DNA from 2 places in the Isoptericola sp. NPDC055063 genome. Region 1 is predicted to be linked to the other one. Evidence: riboswitches for the same ligand, from Rfam matches in the RefSeq annotation. Region 1 holds a riboswitch; the other holds the start of a gene.
The links. A riboswitch is a leader RNA that binds a small molecule or an ion and turns the genes downstream of it on or off. The one in region 1 is predicted to bind FMN.
Positions count from the first base shown of each region.

Region 2: linked by a shared signal. The riboswitch ahead of ACWF41_RS16035 (nicotinamide mononucleotide transporter family protein) and the one ahead of ribD (bifunctional diaminohydroxyphosphoribosylaminopyrimidine deaminase/5-amino-6-(5-phosphoribosylamino)uracil reductase RibD) in region 1 are both predicted to bind FMN.

Region 1 is NZ_JBSGUW010000005.1:61,408-66,849, reverse strand. Features, by position in the region: gene der (ribosome biogenesis GTPase Der) at 84-1,649, shown strand; gene ACWF41_RS07615 (hypothetical protein) at 1,680-2,723, shown strand; FMN riboswitch at 2,804-2,933, shown strand; gene ribD (bifunctional diaminohydroxyphosphoribosylaminopyrimidine deaminase/5-amino-6-(5-phosphoribosylamino)uracil reductase RibD) at 3,078-4,157, shown strand; gene ACWF41_RS07605 (riboflavin synthase) at 4,161-4,787, shown strand; gene ACWF41_RS07600 (bifunctional 3,4-dihydroxy-2-butanone-4-phosphate synthase/GTP cyclohydrolase II) at 4,784-5,442, shown strand, end outside.
Region 2 is NZ_JBSGUW010000013.1:28,080-33,521, forward strand. Features, by position in the region: gene ACWF41_RS16015 (LLM class F420-dependent oxidoreductase) at 1-742, opposite strand, end outside; gene ACWF41_RS16020 (mycothiol-dependent nitroreductase Rv2466c family protein) at 806-1,456, opposite strand; gene ACWF41_RS16025 (hypothetical protein) at 1,505-1,759, shown strand; gene ACWF41_RS16030 (TetR/AcrR family transcriptional regulator) at 1,846-2,748, shown strand; FMN riboswitch at 2,842-2,982, shown strand; gene ACWF41_RS16035 (nicotinamide mononucleotide transporter family protein) at 3,110-3,820, shown strand; gene ACWF41_RS16040 (HNH endonuclease signature motif containing protein) at 3,850-5,367, opposite strand.

The sequences.
Region 1 (5,442 bases):
CGCGGCCCCCGTCGCACGGCCTTCCGGCCGGGTGACGGGGGTCTCGTTCGTGACACGCCGCCGGGCCTGGGAGAATGGTGCCCATGACCACTCCCGCCGACGGCTCCGTGCCCGCTGCCGAGCCCACCGACGACCCGACCACCGCACCCGCGGACGCCGCCGAGGCGGCGGAGCCCGCGCGCGACGCGGTGGCCGAGGTCCTCGAGTCCGAGGGTGACGACGAGGCGCGCGAGCGCGCGCTGCGCGCGGGCCTGGAGGACTTCGAGCTCGACGAGGCCGACCGTGCCCTGCTCGACGCCGAGTGGGACGAGGAGGGCTTCGGCAGCGGCGAGGCGCCGCTGCCCGTCCTCGCCGTCGTCGGGCGACCGAACGTCGGCAAGTCGACGCTGGTCAACCGCATCCTCGGCCGCCGCGAGGCCGTCGTCGAGGACACGCCGGGCGTCACGCGCGACCGCGTCAGCTACCCGGGCGAGTGGTCCGGGCGCGAGTTCACCCTCGTGGACACGGGCGGCTGGGAGGTCGACGTCGCCGGCATCGAGTCCAAGGTCGCCGAGCAGGCCGAGGTGGCGGTCGCCCTCGCCGACGCCGTGATCTTCGTCGTCGACTCGACGGTGGGCGCGACGTCGACGGACGAGCGCGTCGTCGAGCTGCTGCGCCGCTCCGGCAAGCCCGTCGTGCTGTGCGCCAACAAGGTGGACGGCCCCTCCGGCGAGGCGGACGCCGCGTACCTGTGGTCGCTCGGGCTGGGCGAGCCGCACCCCGTCTCCGCGCTGCACGGGCGCGGCACCGGCGACCTGCTCGACGCCGCCATGAAGGTGCTGCCCGAGGTCTCCGAGCACGGCGAGCTGCGGCCGGCCGGCCCGCGCCGCGTGGCGCTGGTCGGGCGCCCGAACGTCGGCAAGTCGTCGCTCCTGAACAAGATCGCCGGCGCCGAGCGCGTCGTCGTCGACGAGACCGCCGGCACCACCCGCGACCCCGTCGACGAGCTCGTCGAGATCAAGGGCGTGCCGTACTGGTTCGTCGACACCGCCGGCATCCGCCGCCGTGTGCACCAGACGCGCGGCGCGGACTTCTACGCCTCCCTGCGCACGCAGGCCGCGATCGAGAAGGCGGAGGTCGCCGTCGTGCTCGTCGACGCCTCGCAGCCGATGACGGAGCAGGACACGCGCGTCATCTCGCAGGCCGTCGACGCCGGCCGCGCGCTCGTCATCGCGTACAACAAGTGGGACCTCATGGACGACGACCGTCGCCCGTACCTCGAGCGCGAGATCGACAAGGACCTGGTGCAGGTGCAGTGGGCGCCGCGCGTCAACGTCTCCGCCCGCACCGGCTGGCACACCGACCGGCTCACGCGCGCGCTCGAGACGTCGCTGGAGTCCTGGGACACCCGCATCCCCACCGGCCGCCTCAACGCCTTCCTCGGCGAGCTCGTCGCCGCCCACCCGCACCCGCTGCGCGGTGGCCGCCAGCCGCGCATCCTGTTCGGCACACAGGCGTCGACGCGCCCGCCGCGATTCGTCATCTTCGCGACCGGGTTCCTCGAGGCCGGGTACCGCCGGTTCATCGAGCGTCGCCTGCGCGAGACGTTCGGCTTCGAGGGTTCGCCCATCGAGATCAGCGTGCGGGTGCGGGAGAAGCGGCGCCGCTGACGCCGCCGACGAGCCAGCGATGAGGCTGCGATGAGTTCTGCACCGCTCGGCCGCCGGGGTCGCCTGCTGCGCCTCGGCGCGGCACGCGACACCTCCGCAGTGCGGCACCTGGTGACCTTCCTCGTCGTCACCGTGGCGACCGTGCTGGTGACCCGGTTCCTGCTCGCCGCCTCGGGCTACCCGCAGGTGGGCGGCGGCGGGCTCCACGTCGCGCACGTCCTGTGGGGCGGGCTCGGCATGGCGCTCGCGGTCGTGGTGCTGCTCTCGTGGGTGGGCCCGGCCCTGCGTGCGGTGGGCGCGGTGCTCGGCGGGGTCGGCTTCGGGCTGTTCGTGGACGAGATCGGCAAGTTCGTCACCTCCGACAACGACTATTTCTACGCGCCGACGGCGGCCCTCATCTACGCGGTCGTCGTGGTGCTGGTGCTCCTCGTCGAGGCGCTGCACGGGCGGCGCGCCCATCACCCCGCGGAGTACCTCGCGGTGGCGACCGACCGCGCCGTCGCCGGGGTCGCGGGCGGGTTCACCGACGCCGAGCGCGAGGAGGCCCGGGGCCTCGTGGCGCGCGGCCGCGGGGAGCCGGCCGCCGACGAGGTCGCGGCGCTGGTGGAGGCCGTGCCGGCGGACGACGTGGCCGTCCCGGACCCGGTGCGCGCCCTCGTGCGGCGCGCGTCCGCGTGGTTCGCCGACGCGATGGAGCACCGGTGGGCGGCCGTGGCCGTGACGGTCGCCGTCCTGGGCACCGCGACCGCCTCGTCGGTGGTGGGGCTGCGCGTGCTGGTCGGCGGGGTCGACGCGCCGTCGTGGGTCGGCGCGGGCATCCTCGGGGCCGTCGCCGCGACCGTCGCGTGCGTCGTCCGGGGGACGCTGGTGGGCCCCCGCGACCACCGCGCCGGGGCGGTCTGGGTGCGCCGCGGCGTCCTCGTCAGTCTGCTCGTCACGCAGCTCCTGGCGTTCCGCGCCGTGCAGTGGGCGGCGGTCGCCGGGCTCGTCGTGGACCTGGTGGTCCTGGTCGCCCTCGGCGTCGCCCTCGGGCGGGACGACGAGCGGCGGACGGCGCGGCCGCCCGCCGCCTGAGCGCCGGTCGTGAGATGCGCCACCCGGGCTTGCCAGGGCGGCGCGGGGCGTGGCACGGTCGTCGATGACGAGCGAATTGCTCGCGTGCTCTGGGGTCGGTGAAATTCCGAGCCGGCGGTGAAAGTCCGCGACCCGGTCACAGCCTGTGACCGGTTGACCAGGTGGAACTCCTGGACCGACGGTCAAAGTCCGGATGGGAAGCGCACGCGACGGCTCCCCGTCCGGTCCGTCCCCGGGCCCCGTTGTGGGCCCCCTGCCACTCGTCGTGGCGGTGCGCGACCGGCCGGCGCGAGCACGTCCGACCCCGCCTTCCTGCACCCCGGGGTCCGCGACCGGACGACAGGGGCAGGACAGATGGAGCAGGCGCAGCCGGGTGACGTCACCGAGGCGGAGCGCGCCGCGATGCGCCGGGCGCTGGAGCTCGCCGCGCAGATCCCCGCCGCCGGGCCCAACCCCCGCGTGGGGTGCGTGCTCCTGGCCGCCGACGGCACGACGATCGCCGAGGGCTACCACCATGGCGCGGGCACGCCGCACGCCGAGGTCGAGGCCCTGCGCGCCGCCGCCGAGCGCCTGGGGCCCGCCGCCGCACGCGGTGCGACCGCCGTCGTCACCCTCGAGCCCTGCAACCACCACGGCCGCACCGGTCCCTGCGTGGACGCGCTGCTGGACGCGGGCGTCGCCCGCGTCGTGCACGGCGCGCACGACCCCAACCCGGCCGCCGCGGGCGGCGCGGCCCGGCTGCGCTCCGCGGGCGTCGACGTCGTCGGGGGTGTCCTGGCCGACGAGGCCCGCGCGCTCAACGCCACGTGGACCCGCGCGCTCGAGCTCGGCCGCCCCGTCGTGACCTGGAAGGTCGCGAGCACCCTGGACGGGCGGGCCGCCGCCGCCGACGGCACGTCCCGCTGGATCTCCGGCCGTGCGGCCCGCCACGACGTGCACCGCCTGCGCGCGGCCGCGGACGCCGTCGTCGTCGGCACCGGCACCGCGCTGGCCGACGACCCCGACCTCACCGTGCGGCACGTGCCCGGCCCGCAGCCCGAGCGGGTCGTCGTCGGGCTGCGCGAGCTGCCGTCCACCTCCCGGCTGGCCCGTGCCGCGGCCGCGGGGGAGCCCGTGATGCACCTGCGCACCCACGACCCGCACGAGGTGCTGGACCTGCTCTGGTACCGCGAGCACCGGCACGTGCTGCTCGAGGGCGGCCCCGCCCTCGCCGCCGCCTTCTGGCGCGCCGGTCTCGTCGACGACGTCGTCGCGTACGTCGCGCCCGTGCTGCTCGGCGTCGGCGCCCCCGCCGTCGCCGACCTCGGGATCGGCACCATCGCGGACGCCGCCTGCCTCGACCTGCTCGACGTGGCCGTCCTGCCCCAGGACCCGGCCGACCCCACCGACACCCCCACCGTGCGGCTCGTCATGCGGCCGCGGAAGGAGCGCTGAGCCATGTTCACCGGCATCGTGGAGGAGCTCGGCACCGTCGTCGCCGTGCGCGAGCACGCCGACGGGGCCCGACTCACCGTCGCGGCCGAGAGGGTGCTCGAGGGCGTCCGCCTGGGCGACTCGATCGCCGTCGACGGCTGCTGCCTGACCGTCGCGGGGACCGGCGCGCACGACGGCCGCACCACCTGGACCGCCGACCTCATGGCGGAGACCCTGCGCCGCACGAGCCTCGGGCGCCGCGCCCCGGGCGACCGCGTCAACCTCGAGCGGGCGCTCGCGGCGGACGGGCGGTTCGGCGGGCACGTCGTGCAGGGGCACGTCGACGGTGTCGGCACCGTCCTGGCCCGGACGCCGGGCACGCAGTGGGAGGTCGTCGAGGTAGCGCTGCCGGCCGACCTGGCCCGGTACGTCGTGGCGCAGGGCTCGATCGCCGTCGACGGCGTGAGCCTCACCGTCGTGGCCGCCGGCGACGCGTCCTTCACCGTGAGCCTCATCCCCGAGACGCGGGCCCGCACCACCCTCGGTTCCCGTGGTGTCGGGGAGCAGGTCAACCTCGAGGTCGACGTCCTGAGCAAGTACGTGGAGAAGCACCTCGCTCACGGGCTGACGACGGCGGGAGCGGCGCTGTGAGCGCCGCCGTCGACCGGGTCGCGCGGGCGATCGCCGACGTCACCGCCGGGCGACCCGTCGTCGTCGCCGACGACGCCGATCGCGAGAACGAGGGCGACCTCATCCTCGCCGCCGAGGCCGCGACCCCCGAGCTCATGGGCTTCCTGGTGCGGCACACCAGCGGTCTCGTGTGCGTGGGCGTCGCCGGGGACACGCTCGACCGGCTCGGGCTGCCCCTCATGGTGGAGGCCAACCAGGACGCCTTCCGCACCGCGTACACCGTGACCGTGGACGCCGCCGCCGGCGTCACGACCGGCATCTCCGGCGCCGACCGGGCCCGCACCGCGCGCCTGCTCGCCGACCCGGAGACCGCGCCCGCCGACCTCACCCGGCCCGGCCACGTGCTGCCCCTGCGCGCCCGCCCCGGCGGCGTGCTGGAGCGGCGCGGGCACACCGAGGCCGCCGTCGACCTCGCGCGCCTCGCCGGGCGCGGGGAGGCCGGCGTGCTCGCCGAGCTGGTGCACGACGACGGCACGATGATGCGGCTGCCCGCGCTGACCGAGTTCGCCGCCGAGCACGGGCTCACGCTCATCAGCGTGGCCGACCTCGTCGCCTACCGGCGGGCCACCGAGGTGCTCGTCGAGCGGGTCGCGGTCACCACCCTGCCCACCCGGCA
Region 2 (5,442 bases), on a different contig from region 1:
CCGCGGCCCGGCGCGCGAACTCCGCCTCGTCCTTGCCGACGGCCAGCACGAGGGCCACGGACTGCACGATCGAGTCCGGGGTACGGCCGGCCTCGGCAAGCGCCTCGTTGATGACGCCGATGCGCGGCGCCACCGTGTCGAGCTCGGGGAACGCCTGGTTGTACTCGTCGCCGAACCGCGCGGCGAGCGCCGGGGTCCGGCGGGGACCACCGCCGCCCACGATGACGGGGATCTTGGCCTGCGCCGGCTTCGGCAGCGCCGGGGAGTCGGTGAGCGTGTAGTGCTCGCCCGAGAAGGAGTACGAGCCACCCACCGGCGTGCCCCACAGCCCGGTGAGGATCTCGAGCTGCTCCTCCAGCAGGCCGAACCGCTTCGCCGGGAACGGGATGCCGTACGCCTCGTGTTCGCGCGCGAACCAGCCGGCACCCAGGCCGATCTCCACGCGGCCGCCGGACATCTGGTCCACCTGCGCCACCTGGATCGCCAGCACGCCCGGGTGCCGGAACGTGGCCGACGTGACCAGGGTGCCGAGCCGCACCGTCGACGTGTCGCGGGCCAGGCCGGCCAGGGTCGTCCACGCGTCGGTGGGCCCCGGCAGGCCGTCGCCGCCCATCGCCAGGTAGTGGTCGGAGCGGAAGAACGCGCTGAAGCCGAGCGTCTCGGTCGCCTTCGCGACGGCGAGCAGGTCGTCGTACGACGCGCCCTGCTGGGGCTCGGTGAAGACACGCAGGTCGAGGGTCATGGTTCGCCTCTCGGGTGGAGCGGGGGTCTGGGAGGAGCGGGGGGCCGGCGCGGCGCCGGACGGTCAGTCGAAGGTCGGCGAGGAGGTGCGCGAGCGCTTCAGCTCGAAGAAGTCGGGGAACGACGCCAGCGCGACCGCGCCGTCGAAGATCCGCACCGCGTCCTCGCCGCGCGGGATGCGCGTGAGCACCGGACCGAAGAACGCCACGCCGTCGACGTGGATCGTGGGCGTACCGACGTCCTCGCCCACGGGCTTCATGCCCTCCTCGTGCGAGACGGCGAGGGCCGCGTCGTAGGCGTCCGACGACGCGGCGTCGGCCAGCTCGGCGGGCAGCCCGGCCTCCGCGAGCGCCTCGCGCGCGACGGCGTCGAGGTCGGACCGGCCGCCGGGATGGATCCGCGTGCCGGCCGCCGTGTAGAAGGCGCTGAACGCCTCCGGGCCGTGCTCGGTCTGGACGGCGGCGGCGACGCGGCCGATGCCGCGTGACCCATCGATCTTGGCTCGGTAGTCCGCCGGCAGGTCCCGGCCCGCGTTGAGCAGGTACAGGCTCATGAGCCGGAACGTGAGGCGCACGTCGCGGTGCTCCGCGACCTCGAGCGCCCACCGGGAGGTGATCCACGCGAAGGGACACAGCGGGTCGACGTAGACGTCGACGACCGGCGCGGTCGAGGAGGTGGGCGTGGTCTCAGGCGCGGTGGTGGTCCCGGAAGTCACGCCCGCCACCCTACCCAGGCGGCGAGGGCGGCGCGGTAGCCTCACCCCGTGCGCAGGGTGCGGTGGTCGAGCGTCTGGACGGTCTTCGGCGCGTGCGCCGTCGCCGTCGCCATGCTCTCGATCGTGCTCCGCGGGCGGATGTGGGCCTGGATCCCGTTCATCATCGCCGCCGCCGTAGCCGTCCGCGAGATCCGCTACCTGCAGCGCACGCGCCGCCCCGCGGACGCCGGGTTCGACGAGCCGCGGCGCGGGGCACCGGAGCGTGACGAGCCCGGGCCCGGACCCGACGCGCGACGCCGCTGAGCCCGACCGATCAGGCGCCCCACACAGGGTCCCCGCCGGGCGGACGCCAGCAGGTGCGGGCCCTCGGCCGGAGTAACCTCCGTGGCATGACCGCCGTCCGGACGCACACCCACGCCCAGGCCGTCGACGCCGCGATCGACCTCTTCTCCCGGCAGGGCTACGAGCAGACCACCGTCGAGGAGATCGCCGACGCGGCCCGCGTCAGCCGTGCCACCTTCTTCCGCCGCTTCCGCTCCAAGGAGGACGTGGTCTTCGCCGACCACGAGCTGCTCCTCGAGGAAGTCGTGGTGATGCTCGCCGAGACCCGGCCCGAGGCCCGCGCCAGCGAGGAGTCCGGGCGTGCGCCCGAGCGTGCGTGGGACCCCACGACCGATCCGTACCTCGAGGTCTGCCGGGCCGCCCGCCTCGTGTTCGACCACCACGTGGGGCAGCGCGAGACGTCGATCGCCCGCCACCAGCTGCTGCAGCAGGTGCCGGCGCTGCGCGACCGGGAGCTCGTCACGACGCACCGCTACGAGCGCGCCTTCACCGCGTACCTGCGCGACACCCTCCCCCCGGACCGTTCCACCACGACGATGTCGATCGCGTTCGCCGCGTCCGTCGTCGCGGTGCACAACGCCATCCTGCGGCGCTGGCTGCGCAACCCTCACCTGGACCTGCGCCCCGAGCTGGAGGAGGCCTTCGCCGACCTCCGACGCGCTGCGATCGCCCCCTTCCCGCACACCGACGACCAGCTCGCTGCCGCGACCGAGGTCCCGGTGACCGACGACAACGGCGCCCGAGCAGGTCGTGCCGACCGCGACGCCCCCGACGGCGACGGCGCCGACGCTGCCGGAACGGGTGTCGACCGTGCCGACCGTGCCGACCATGCCGACCGTGGCCGTACGACGACCACGGGCACCGACGGCCGACGTGTCGTCGTCACCGTGTTGGAGCCGGGTGCGGGGCCGGACGACGTGGCCCGCGCCGTCCGCGACGCCCTCTTGTGACCGCGCGCCTCTGACCGCACGCTGGAATGCGCCTGTGGCATCCTGCGTTGTGCAGGACGCCGCCGGGACCTCCGGCGGTAGACAACACGCACGTACGTGCTCCGGGGTCGGTGAAATTCCGAGCCGGCGGTGACAGCCCGCGACCCGGCCTCCTCTGCTCTACGCAGGTGGGGCCGGCTGACCTGGTGAGATTCCAGGGCCGACGGTCAAAGTCCGGATGGGAGGAAGCACGTGCGGCACGCGCCCGGTCACGGGTGGGTGCCGCCGGGCGTCGTGTCGTCGACGGCGGGCCCCGGGCCCGGCCTCGGCGGCCGTCAGCCCTCACCCCGGACGCCGCACCCTCGGACCGGGAGAGTGAACGATGGACGCGATCGACGCGTTCTTCAACGCCACGCTGACCATCGGCGACCAGCACATGTCGTGGCGCGAGATCGTCGGCAACGGCTTCGGCCTGGCGTCCGCGCTGGGCGGCATGCGCCGCAAGGTGTGGGCCTGGCCCGTCGGCATCGTCGGGAACCTGCTCCTGTTCACGGTGTTCATGGGCTCGTGGTTCGGCGACTCCAGCCGTGCGGACATGCTCGGCCAGGCGGGCCGCCAGGTGATGTTCCTGATCGTGTCGGTCTACGGCTGGGTGCAGTGGCGACGGACCCAGCGCGCGGCACTCGACGTCCGCGCGGACGGTCGGATCCCCGCCGACGGCGGCACCGCGGTGCACCCCCACTGGGCGTCCTGGCGGGAGCGCGTCGGGATCGTGGTCGTGATGGTGGGCGGCACCCTCCTGCTCACCCCGCTGTTCCGCGCGCTCGGCTCGTACGAGCCGGTGTGGTCGGACGCCTGGATCTTCATGGGATCCCTGATCGCCACGTACGGCATGGCCAAGGGCTGGGTCGAGTTCTGGCTGGTCTGGGTGGCGGTGGACCTCGTGGGCGTGCCGCTGCTCTGGTCGGCGCAGTACTACGCGACCGCCCTGATGTACGTGTTCTACGGCGCGTTCACGCTGACGGGCTTCTTCGTCTGGTGGCGCGTGAACCGTCGCGAGAAGGCCGGCGCGGACTCGACGATCGCGGCCTGAGCCCCGGGGCGCGCGGCCCGGCACGCCGGTCACGTCGCCCCCCGCGGGCAGGCGACGATCGGCCGGCCATGCCGGTCGCGAAACACCCATCCGGCCTCCGGGGTGCCCGCACGCCCACCTGGTGCGGGCTCCGCGTCCCATCGCATGGTGATGCCCCGAGAGTCGACGACATCGTGGTGGTGCCAGCACAGCAGGGCCGCGTTCTCGACGGAGGTCCGCCCGCCGTCCACCCAGTGCGTGACGGCATGGTGCACCTCGCACCGTTGCGGCGGCTCGTCACAGCCCGGCCACGAGCAGTGACGGTCGCGGGCGATCACGGCGCGCCGCAACTGCCCCGTGACGGTGCGCCGCGACCGCCCGACGTCCAGCACCGTCGAGTCCGCACCGAACACCACCCGGGTCACCTCGCTGTCGCAGGCCAGGCGGCGCAGCAAGGAGGGCGGCAGCGGTGCGTCATGGTCGGGGAACGTCGGGAGCGAGTCCTGCTCGGGGCCGGCAAGCCGCCGCGGGTCGATCCCGGCGGGCGTGCCCGCGGTCGCGCCGCCCTCGCCGGCCCGGGTCACGACGAGACCGTCGGCCCCGTCCGCACCGCGAACCTCACGGGCCAGCGCCTGCAGCTCGGTGAACGACACCGAGACCTGGAGGTGCGGGCGCACGGACGCCCCGGAACCGACCGCCGCATTGTCGAGGGCGATGCGCGCGAGGTCCGCGAGGCCCTGCCCGCGCCGCTGGGTGGGCGTCCGCGGGTCGTCGGCCGCCGGACGTCCGACCACCGCGTCGAGCGCCGCGCGCACCGCCTGGCCGTGCTCCAGCGTGAGGAACCCGGCGACGTGGTAGCCGTCCCAGGTGGGCGAGACCTCCAGGAACTCCTTCTCCCGCGCCCGGGCGTACCCGCGCTCGTCCGACTCCGGGTCCGCGACGTGCGCGAACCGCTTCACGAGACGGCGGAACTGCCCCGCCGACCGGCGATCGGCGAGCGAGACGAGCAGCTCCTCCCCCGTGGGGCCGGCCGGGACGCCCGGCACCGGCCCTGGCTCCTCCGGGGCATCAGCCTCCGGCGACGGCTGGACGACGGCGGCCGCAAGCGCTGCGCGTCGTGCCTCGGACGTGGGCGCGACGTCGACCATCGCGCGCACGTGGTCGGCGCCGATCTCCCCGGCCAGGGCCGCCGACGCCGTCGCGGGGAGCACGTCGCGCAGGGTGCGTGTCGTCCGCACGTCCCGGTGGGCGGTGGCCGGGGACACCCCCTCGGCGAGGGCGAGCCAATGGGCGAAGGAGCGCGCGCCGTCGACCGCCCACCACCCCTCGCCCTCCACCACGGGCAGGACGCGCAGGCGTGCGGCGTCGAGGCGCTGCCCGAGCGCGCGCAGCGTCCGGGAGACGTCCGCGGCCGAGCGACCGTCGAGCTCGCCGAGCCCGCCCTCCAGTACCGCCGCCGCGAGGCGGTCCACGCCCGCCGCGACGAGCACCAGGGCCGACGTGACGTCGTCGGCGCCCGACCTGGGCGCGGGAAGCGTCGCGTCGGCACGATCCAGCACGTCGATCATCGGTCCCCCTCCCCTCCGTCCGCCACGTGCCGGGTCGTTCGCCCGGCACGGACGACGCTATCGAACGCATGTTCG